DNA from 2 places in the Bradyrhizobium sp. USDA 4451 genome. Region 1 is predicted to be linked to the other one. Evidence: predicted binding sites of a transcription regulator. Region 1 holds the regulator's gene; the other holds the start of a gene.
The links. The regulator PhoB, encoded in region 1, activates phosphate uptake and scavenging genes when phosphate is short. The targets are predictions, from matches to a motif close to TGTCATNNANCTGTCAT.

Region 1 (5,366 bases):
TGCGCTTGTAGGCAAACAAATCGCCGGTACGGCCCATGCCGGTCTGCACCTCGTCGAACGCCAGCAGCAGGCCATGTTCGTCGCACAGCGCACGCAGCGCCTTGAAGAACGCCTGCGGCGCCGAGCGCACCCCGCCCTCGCCCTGCACCGGTTCGATCAGGATGCCGGCGGTGTGCGGGCCGATCGCCTTCTTCACCGCCTCGATGTCGCCATGCGGCACCTGGTCGAAGCCGTCCATCGGCGGGCCAAAGCCTTCGAGATATTTCGCCGCGCCGGTCGCGGCCAGCGTGCCCAGCGTGCGGCCATGGAAGGCGCCTTCGAAGGTGATGATGCGGTAGCGCTCGCCATGGCCCTTGGAGAAGTGATAGTGGCGGACCAGCTTGATCACGCCCTCCATCGCCTCCGCGCCGGAATTGCAGAAGAACACGAAGTCGGCGAAGCTCTGCTCGCACAGCCGCGCGGCGAGCACCTCGCCGTCCGGGCTCTTGAACAGGTTCGACATGTGCCAGAGCCTGGTCGCCTGTTCCTGCAGCGCCTTCACCAGATGCGGATGCGCATGCCCGAGCGCGTTGACGGCGACGCCCGAGGTGAAATCGAGATAGCGGTCGCCGTTGGTTGCGATCAGCCAGGCGCCCTCACCGCGCTCGAAGCCGAGATCGACCCTGGCGAAGACGGGAAGCAGATGCGACGAGGCGTTGGTCATGGCGTTCACTGCCGGTTTGAAGCCGACAATTGCCGCGCGCCTTGACGCCAGCGCAGCAACGGCCAGCTTCGGAAAACAAAACGGCCGCCTTTGCGGGCGGCACGTGGGCAACATTCTATGCTGCGGCGGGTCCGTGTCAATCGCCAGGAGCCGGTCCTTTTGCCGGGCTTCCTGCGCTGCCGAACGAGCGCAATCCGGAGCATTCCGGTGCGGTGGAAAAGCCTCACAGCAATGCTTAACTTTGTCGGAACATGTGGACGCACGGCCGCGGACTCTTGCGCCAGAGTCACGCCATATTGTAGCGTTTGGCCTGTCGGGTACGACATCTCGTGCGGCAGTACTGGACCCTCTAAGTAGCCTTTGTGTCTCGCGTAAACGTTCGGGCGCAACACCGCGCCCGGCGAGGGCTAAGGGATTCTGGCCGCAGGGATATTTGTCCAGATTTGGCTCGCAGCGCCGCTCCAATGACTGGCCGGCGCCATGCGAAAGGAAGAATGCGATGACGGTATTGACCTGGTCCGACGATCGCGTCGAGCAGCTGAAGAAGCTCTGGGAGTCTGGCCTTTCGGCCAGCCAGATCGCAGCGGAACTTGGCAATGTGACGCGAAACGCCGTGATCGGCAAAGTGCACCGGCTCGGCCTCTCCGGCCGCGCCAAGGCACCCTCCACGGCGGCGCCGCGGCAGCGCAAGGCGCGCCCCGCCCAGCACATGATGCGAGTGGCGCGCCCGGTCTCGCGCGGCAACACCGCGCTCGCGCACGCCTTCGAGGTCGAGATGGAGCCCGATCCGATCTCGTTCGACAACGTGGTGCCGATGAGCCAGCGGCTGTCGCTGCTCGAACTCAACGAGGCCACCTGTCACTGGCCGGTCGGCGATCCCTCGAGCCCGGAATTCTTCTTCTGCGGCGGCAAGGCGCTCGCCGGCCTGCCCTATTGCGCGCATCATTCCCGCGTCGCCTACCAGCCCGCCGCCGATCGCCGCCGGCCGTCGGCGAAGCCGCAGATCAAGTAGCCCTCGGGAAAACTACGGAAGACCTGAAAAACAAATCCCCGCACAAGCGGGGATTTTTTGTGAGCGAATGAACATCAAGGGCACATAGCCCAGGTCAAGCGCACTGCGCGACGTAAGGTGAGCACACGCGCCCCTCCCCACCCTCCCCCGCAAGGAGGGAGGGAGCCGGACAGTGTGCTCACCTCACGCGATAACGAGCCGCCGCTCGTGGCGCGATGGATTGCTTCGCTCCGCTCGCAATGACGATGACGATGACGGCTCTCGCCGGAAAGGCGACTTACGGCTGCGGCTCGGCTTTCGCGAAGCGGTCGTCGAGCGCGTAGCCGGCGCCGCGCACGGTGCGGATCGGATCCTGCTCGCGGCCCGGATTGAGCAGCTTGCGCAGGCGGCCGATATGGACGTCGACGGTGCGCTCATCGATGTAGATGTCGCGGCCCCAGACGCTGTCGAGCAGCTGCTCGCGGCTGAACACGCGGCCGGGATGCTCGAGGAAGAATTCGAGCAGCCGATACTCGGTCGGCCCGAGATCGATTGGGCGGCCGGAGCGCGCGACGCGGCGCTTCTCGCGGTCGAGCTCGATGTCGCCATAGGTCAGGACGGTGGCGAGCCGCTCCGGGCTCGCGCGGCGCAGCAGGCCCTTCACCCGCGCCAGGAGCTCCGGCACCGAGAACGGCTTGACGATGTAATCGTCGGCGCCGGTGGCCAGACCGCGCACCCGCTCGCTCTCCTCGCCGCGCGCGGTCAGCATGATGATCGGAAGCTGCTTGGTCTCGGGCCGCGCCCGCAGGCGGCGGCACAGCTCGATGCCGGACAGGCCCGGCAGCATCCAGTCGAGGACCACGAGGTCGGGAACGCGCTCCTTGAGGCGGGTATCGGCATCGTCGCCGCGCCCCACCGTTTCGACATCGTAGCCTTCCGCATCGAGGTTGTAGCGCAACAGCGTCGTTAGCGCTTCCTCGTCTTCGACTACCAGAATGCGTGCGCTCATCGGTCTAAGTTCTTTCTCTGTGGTGATCTGTTGCCCAGACGCAAACCGAAACGCTTAGCTTCTTGAGCATAATCCCCGCGGAAACGACTTGTCGAAGACAATCCGGTTCCGCGCGTGCGGATGATGTCCTAGTTACCCGGCACAGTGGTGGCAAAATTGGTCATGTCGCCCTTCGGGCGCTTGTCGGTGATCTGCTGGCCTTCGATCATGTAGAACACGGTCTCGGCGATGTTGGTGGCGTGATCGCCGATCCGCTCGATGTTCTTGGCGCAGAACATCAGATGGATGCAGAACGAGATGTTGCGGGGGTCTTCCATCATGTAGGTGAGCAGCTCGCGGAACAGCGAGGTGCAGATCGCGTCGACCTCCTCGTCGCCCTTCCAGACGTTCATCGCCGCCGGCAGATCGTGCGCGGCATAGGCGTCGAGCACCGACTTGACCTGCGACAGCACGAGGTCGGTCATGTGCTCCAGGCCGCGGATCAGCTTCAGCGGCTGGAAATCGCTCTCCAGCGCCGCGACGCGCTTGCCCATGTTCTTGGCCAGGTCGCCGATCCGCTCGAGGTCGGTGGCGACGCGCATCGCGCTGACGATCTCGCGCAGATCGATCGCCATCGGCTGGCGGCGCGCGATCGTCAGCACCGCGCGCTCTTCGATGACGCGCTGCAGATTGTCGATCTCGATGTCGGCGGCGACCACGCGCTTGCCGAGCGCGACGTCGCGCCGGATCAGCGCGTCGACCGACTCGGTGATCATCCGCTCGACGAGGCCGCCCATCTCGGCGACCAGGCGGGTCAACTCCTGCAGGTCGCTGTCGAATGCCTTGGCGGTGTGTTCAGAAGCCATCATCTGTCTCCTCAGCCCGGTCAGCCGAACCGGCCGGTGATGTAGTCCTGGGTGCGTCGATCGCTCGGCGAGGTGAAGATCTTGTTGGTGTCGTCGAACTCGATCAGCTCGCCGAGATACATGAAGGCGGTCTTGTCGGAGACGCGCGCCGCCTGCTGCATGTTGTGGGTGACGATCGCGATCGTGTAATCCTCGGAGAGTTCCTGGATCAGCTCCTCGACCTTGGCGGTGGAGATCGGATCGAGCGCCGAGCACGGCTCGTCGAACAGGATCACCTCGGGACGCACCGCCACGGTGCGCGCGATGCACAGCCGCTGCTGCTGGCCGCCGGACAGCGACAGGCCGGAGGCGTTCAGCTTGTCCTTGACCTCGTTCCACAGCGCGCCGCCGCGCAGCGCCTTCTCGACCCGGTCGTCCATCTCGGACTTCGAGATCTTCTCGTAGAGGCGGATGCCGAAGGCGATGTTCTCGTAGATCGTCATCGGGAACGGCGTCGGCTTCTGGAACACCATGCCGACCCGCGCGCGGAGCAGATTGAGGTCGAGCTTGGGATCGAGGATGTTGGTCTGGTCCAGCATCAGCTGGCCGACCGCGCGCTGGCCCGGATAAAGGTCGTACATCCGGTTGAAGATGCGCAGCAGGGTCGACTTGCCGCAGCCCGACGGTCCGATGAACGCCGTGACGCGGTTGGTGCCGAGCGTCAGGTTGATGTTCTTCAGCGCGTGGTGCTCGCCGTAATAGAAATTGAGGTTACGCACCGTGACTTTCGGCGGCGCGTCCGGAAGCGGCACCTGGGGAACGTGGCCCGCGACAGTCGTGGAGACGGAAAGCTCGGTCATTTTGCGGTCCTTTCGGCACCAAGGATACGCGCGCCGATATTCAACGCGAGCACGGTGAAGGTGATGAGCAGTGCGCCGCTCCACGCCAGTTCCTTCCAGTAGGCGTAGGGGCTCTGCACGAAGTTGTTGATGGTCACCGGCAGGTTGGCCATCGTCTTGGTCAAATCCCAGCTGAAGAACTGGTTCGACAGCGCGGTGAATAGCAGCGGCGCGGTCTCGCCGGCGACACGCGCGGTCGCCAGCAGCACGCCGGTGATCAAGCCGCTACGCGCAGCACGATAAGCGATCCGCTTGATCACCAGCGAACGCGGCAGGCCGAGCGCGGAGGCCGCCTCGCGCAACGGATTGGGCACCAGCAGCAGCATGTCCTCGGTGGTGCGCAGCACGACCGGGATCACGATCACGGCGAGCGCAAGGCTGCCTGCGATCGCCGAGAAGCCGCGCATCGGCACCACCACCGCACCATAGATGAACAGCCCGATGATGATCGACGGCGCGCTGAGCAGGATGTCGTTGATGAAGCGGATCACCGAGGTGAGCTTGTCGTGCTTGCCGTATTCGGCAAGGTAGGTGCCGGCGAACAGGCCGAGCGGCGCGCCGATGCCGACGCCGATTACGGTCATGATGACCGAGCCGACGATGGCGTTGAGCAGACCGCCATCGGTCGAGCCCGGCGGCGGCGTGTTCTGGGTGAACAGCTGCACGCTGAGGCCGGCAAGGCCGTTGTAGAGCAGCGTGATCAGGATCAGCGCCAGCCAGGTGACGCCGAACAGCGCCGCACCGACGCAGAGCGTGCGGATGATGATGTCGCTGCGGCGGCGGGATTTGTAGATCGGGTTCATGGCGTCACTTCCCCGCCTTCTTCTCGAGCCGCATCAGCATCAGCCGCGCGCCGGCGAGCACGAAGAAGGTCAGCACGAACAGCAACAGGCCGAGCAGGATCAGGCCGGACTGGTGCAGGCCGTCGCTCTCGGCGAAT
Region 2 (5,366 bases), 1.1 Mb from region 1:
ACGCACCATCAACCGCTTCACCCAGTTCCTGACCCTGGTCGGCCTTGCCGCCCTGCTGGTCGGCGGCGTCGGCGTCGCCAACGCAGTGAAAAGCCATATCGACCGCCGCCGCGACGTGATCGCCTCGTTCAAGGCGCTCGGCGCCACCGGCCGCGACGTCTTCACGATCTACTGCACCCAGGTCGTGGTGCTGGCCGGAATCGGCTCGGTGATCGGGCTTGCGCTCGGCGCCGCGCTGCCTTTCGTCATCGTCGGCCTGTTCGGCAAGCTGCTGCCGCTGCCGGTGGTGCCGGCCCTGCATCCCGACGAGCTCGCGCTCTCCTTCATCTATGGCCAGCTCACTGCGCTGGCGTTCGGGCTGTGGCCGCTCGGCAGGGTCCACGACGTGCCGGTCGCCGCGCTGTTCCGGGAAACCGTCACCAGCGAGTGGCATCGCCCGCGCTGGAGCTATCTCGCGCTGATGGCCGTGGTGATCGCATTGCTGATCGGCGTTGCGATCGGGCTGGCCTATGACAAGCGGGTCGCCACCGTGTTCGTCGCCTCGTCGATCGCAGTGTTCCTGCTGCTGCGCGGCATCGCCGAGATCCTGATGGCGGTGGCGCGGCGGCTGCCGCGCAGCCGCATCACCATGCTGCGGCTCGCGATCGCCAACATCCACCGGCCGGGCGCGCTGACGCCGTCGGTCGTGCTGTCGCTTGGGCTCGGGCTCGCGGTGCTCGTCACCATCACCCAGATCGACGGCAATCTGCGCCGGCAATTCCTGGCCGCGCTGCCGGAGCGGGCGCCGTCGTTCTTCTTCATCGACATCCCCTCCACCGAGGCCGACCGCTTTGCCGCCTTCCTGGGTCAGATCGCCGCCGGCTCAACCGTCGAGGACGTCCCGATGCTGCGCGGGCGCATCGTCGCCGCGCGCGGCGTCAAGGCCGATCAGCTCAAGCCGTCGGTCGATTCGGAATGGGTGCTGCAAAGCGACCGCGGCCTCACCTATACCGGCGAGATTCCCAAGGGCTCGAAGATCGTCGAGGGCGAATGGTGGGGCCCCGACTACAGCGGACCTCCGCTGGTCTCGATGGAGAAGAAGATCGCCGACGGCCTCGCCCTGAAGATCGGCGACGAGGTCGTGGTCAACGTGCTCGGCCGCGACGTGCCGGCGAAGATCGCCAATCTGCGCAACATCGACTGGCAGGGCCTCGGCATCAATTTCGTGCTGGTGTTCTCGCCGAACGCCTTCAAGGGCGCACCGCACAGCCACGTCGCCACCCTGACGGAGCCGCACGCAAGCTCGACCCAGGCGGGCGCTGACGATGATGCGCGCATCATCAAGCAGGTCGCCGATGCGTTTCCGATGGTGACGAGCGTGCGGGTCCGCGAGGCGCTGGAGACGGTCGGCAGCGTCGTCAGCAACCTCGTGCTGGCGATCCGCGGCGCCAGCGCCGTGACGCTGATCTCGGCGATCCTGGTGCTGGGCGGCGCGCTCGCGGCCGGGCACCGCCACCGGGTCTATGATGCCGTGATCCTCAAGACGCTCGGCGCCACGCGGCCGCGATTGCTCGGCGCTTACGCGCTGGAGTATCTGATGATCGGTTTTGCAACCGCGATCTTCGGCGTCATCGCCGGTTCGGTCGCGGCCTGGCTGATCGTGACGCGGCTGATGACGCTGAGCTTCATCTGGCAGGCCGGCAGCGCCGCGCTGGTCGTGCTCGCCGCGCTGGTCGTCACGGTCGGGCTTGGGTTGGCTGGCACGCTGCTCGCGCTGAACCAGAAACCGGCCTCGGTGCTGCGGAATTTGTGACAATATGTAGCGGCGAAAGCGCCGTTTTTGCCTATCATGCTAGGCCAGAGCGACATTCGGCCGCGCGTGGAAGCTTGCGTCGGATGTGTTAATTTCCCACATACCAAACGGGTCGGATGGCCGGCTGAATGACACGGAATTAATGTTCCGCAAACCGAGCCATCTGAGATAGATTTACGACCGGCGCCGCAAATCCCTTGCGCTCCACCGGGACCAACCACGGGAATTCGACCATGTCGGACCTAGACCGCAATTACGCTTCTCCTTTCGGCCGGGCCGCCGGGCGCATTGACGCTGCGGCCGTCGACGCCGGTCTGCGCGCCTACATGCTGCGCATCTACAACTACATGAGCATCGGCCTTGCCATCACCGGCCTGGCCGCGCTCGGCGTCTACATGGGCGCGGTGACCACCGACCAGTCGGCCGCGGTCGCCAAGTTCGGCAACGCCTATCTGACGCAGTTCGGCTACGCGATGTTCGTGAGCCCGCTGAAGTGGCTGTTCATCCTCGCTCCCTTGGCGATGGTGTTCGTCATCTCGGCCGGCATCAACCGCTTGCAGCCCGCGACCGCCCAACTCCTGTTCTGGGTGTTCTCGGCGCTGATGGGCCTGTCGCTGTCATCGATCTTCCTGGTGTACACGCACACCTCGATCGTGCGCGTGTTCTTCATCACCGCGGCGACGTTCGGTGCGCTGAGCCTGTACGGCTACACCACCAAGCGTGACATGAGCGGCATGGGCTCGTTCCTGTTCATGGGCCTGATCGGCATCATCATCGCGAGCCTGGTCAACCTGTTCCTGGCGAGCTCGGCGCTGCAGTTCATCGTCTCGGTGGTCGGCGTGCTGGTGTTCGCTGGCCTCACCGCCTGGGACACCCAGCGGCTGAAGAACGACTACATCTACGGTTACGCCTCGCAGGGTGGCGTGATGGCAGAGCGTGCGGCGATCACGGGAGCGCTGTCGCTCTATCTGAACTTCATCAACCTGTTCACGCTGCTCTTGCAGCTGCTCGGCCAGCGCGATTAACCACCTCGAGCAAGGCAACCGATCGAAGCCCCGGCCCAACGGCCGGGGCTTTTCTTTTCGGCGGGCAGAATGGCGTAGCTCGGATGGAGCAGCGTAGCTCGGATGGAGCGGAGCGCAATCCGGGACTCCTCCATCCGCGGTTATAACGGCCCCGGATTGCGCTGCGCTCCATCCGGGCTACGAAGCCGCGGCCTTGCCACGCCTACACCAGCGACAGCTTGCGGTCGATCGCGAGCAGCACGCGTTCGAGTTCATGGCCACGACGCAGGATCAGCCCGGTCGCCGAAATCACGCTGTACATGCCTTGCTTGCGCGCCAGCCGGGGATCCTTCTCGATCCGGTAGATCGGCATTTCCGACGCACGCCGGAACACCGAGAACACGGCGCGGTCCTTCAGAAAGTCGATCGCGTAGTCGCGCCACTCGCCGTCGGCGACCATGCGGCCGTAGAGATTGAGGATGCGGTTGAGCTCAAGTCGATTGAATGTCACGCGGTTGGGCTGGGGGGTCGCGGCGACGGGACGCGCCGCGGCGCGACTCCCGCTCGGATCAGTGTCCTCCGAGATCAAACTCATCGAGCGCCTCCTGTCATCTCGGTGACGGCGGAACCCGAATGCCGTCCACCCTTCGGGATCGTCACGAGAGTGACATGATTGCGCTAAGCGATGGGCCCTGCAAGGGGCCATTCGCAACGCAACCAGGCCTTAACCACTATTGGACGCAACGGATTGTCCGAAAAACCAGAGAGTCACGGGAACGTTAGCGGAATCATATTGCTGCCCCACTTCCGCCAATCGCCCGCCCCGCTGCCTTGCGAAAACAAAATCCTGCGTTGGCCCGGTCCTTTCGGTTCCGGATTCCTCAGCCCCCAGCCCCCCGGGGCCGTCGGGATCGGGCCTGTTCGCAGGGGAGTCAAATCCCAACACTGGGCCAACGAAAGTTGGTCCTTTTTGTTTTTGGGACCTACGGCATAGCGCACGATCGAGACGCAGGCGCAAAGCCTCGCGTCCTTCCTTTCAGCACATCACTGGATGCACGTTCGCTGTCGCTCGGCTGCGCGACAAACCATGCAACGCAAGCGCGCCCCGTGAAGCTTAGTGAAGCGAGGTGAACGCGGCGCCGAGCATCGGGCCCGGCTTGTCGCGGTTGCCGTCCTGGACGTACACCGCCGCGGCATCGACGCCCTCGCGCGTGATGTTCTCCAGCGGCACCGTCCAGCTCCCGGACGACCCGTTCCAGTCACCGACCTTGAGGAGATTGCGCACCACATTGTGGTAGGTGATCTCGCGGCCGCGGTTCTCGCCGCGCGCGATCGAGATCGGCACCGACTTCGAGATCGAGCAGATCCAGACTTCGCCGCGCGATGCGGCGGGCGACTTCGATGCCGCGACCGACACGTTGATCTGCTTGCCGGTCAGCGTCATTGTCACCGGCACCGACATCACGCTGCCGCCCTTCTCGGTATCCTTGATCGCGCTCTCGATGCCGGCGCGATCGCTGCCGATCACATGCGCGGAGCCGTTGATCACGGCCTGCGGCGTGTAGACGTCGCGATCGCCGCGCATATGCGAATAGGCTTTCTGACGCGCGCTGAACCGGGAGTCGGCCAGCGTATCCTTCCAGCCGAGATAGTCCCAATAGTCGATCGGCATGCTGAGCGCGATGACGTTGGGGTCCTTCGCAAGATCACCGATGATCTTGTCCGCGGGCGGGCAGGACGAGCATCCCTGCGAGGTGAAGAGTTCGACGACAGCACGCGGATCGGCGTGAGCGGGGCGGATGATCGCGACGATCGCGCAGATACCGAGCGCACTGGACCATCGCGAGATAGAATTATAGGCCATCATCGCTGTCATACTGCGAACCAGTCGTGATGATTTCCATCCGTAATTGTACGGAGCATGAAGTCTGTCCCTGAACTTGCGTGCCCCAAAACGCGAGAAAGCGGCCTTTTCATAGGCCGCCTTCTTTTTGGTCGCTACTCACTAAGCGGTGAGCCACCGATCACAAATCCGCGTTGAGGCATGGTCCCTCGCGGCAAACGCGAGGGGTTTGCGCGGAGACCAGGCTCCAACAAACGGCCCTTAGGCCGCGAGTTTGCGCAGCACGTAGTGCAGGATGCCGCCGTTGCGATAGTAATCGAGCTCGTCCAGCGTATCGATGCGGCAGAGCAGCGGGACATCCTTCTTGGCCCCGTCGGCGGAGACGATCTCGGCGGTCAGCGTCTGGCGCGGCTTGAGGTCGCCCTGCAGGCCGCGGATCGTGACCTTCTCGTCGCCCTTGAGGCCGAGCGAGGACCACGACGTGCCGTCCTGGAAGGTGAGCGGCAGCACACCCATGCCGACCAGGTTGGAGCGGTGGATGCGCTCGAAGCTCTGGCAGATCACCGCACGCACGCCGAGCAGGCGGGTGCCCTTGGCGGCCCAGTCGCGCGACGAGCCGTTGCCGTACTCGGCGCCGGCGAACACCACCAGCGGCACGCCCTCGGCCTGATACTTCATCGCGGCGTCGTAGATCGACATCTGCTCGCCGTCCGGCCAGTGCTTGGTC

Region 2: a site for PhoB is predicted at 3,451-3,467, ahead of ACVMB0_RS07125 (DUF2794 domain-containing protein). Genes of this name have one in related genera too.

The regions. Positions count from the first base shown of each region.
Region 1 covers NZ_JBTRCH010000001.1:2,606,078-2,611,443, reverse strand. The annotation lists gene ACVMB0_RS12060 (acetylornithine transaminase) at 1-703, opposite strand, end outside; gene ACVMB0_RS12055 (GcrA family cell cycle regulator) at 1,203-1,715, shown strand; gene phoB (phosphate regulon transcriptional regulator PhoB) at 1,993-2,703, opposite strand; gene phoU (phosphate signaling complex protein PhoU) at 2,832-3,548, opposite strand; gene pstB (phosphate ABC transporter ATP-binding protein PstB) at 3,569-4,387, opposite strand; gene pstA (phosphate ABC transporter permease PstA) at 4,384-5,229, opposite strand; gene pstC (phosphate ABC transporter permease subunit PstC) at 5,234-5,366, opposite strand, start outside.
Region 2 covers NZ_JBTRCH010000001.1:1,555,780-1,561,145, forward strand. The annotation lists gene ACVMB0_RS07115 (ABC transporter permease) at 1-1,792, shown strand, start outside; gene ACVMB0_RS07120 (Bax inhibitor-1/YccA family protein) at 2,026-2,817, shown strand; gene ACVMB0_RS07125 (DUF2794 domain-containing protein) at 3,020-3,391, opposite strand; gene ACVMB0_RS07130 (DUF1223 domain-containing protein) at 3,911-4,672, opposite strand; gene acnA (aconitate hydratase AcnA) at 4,901-5,366, opposite strand, start outside.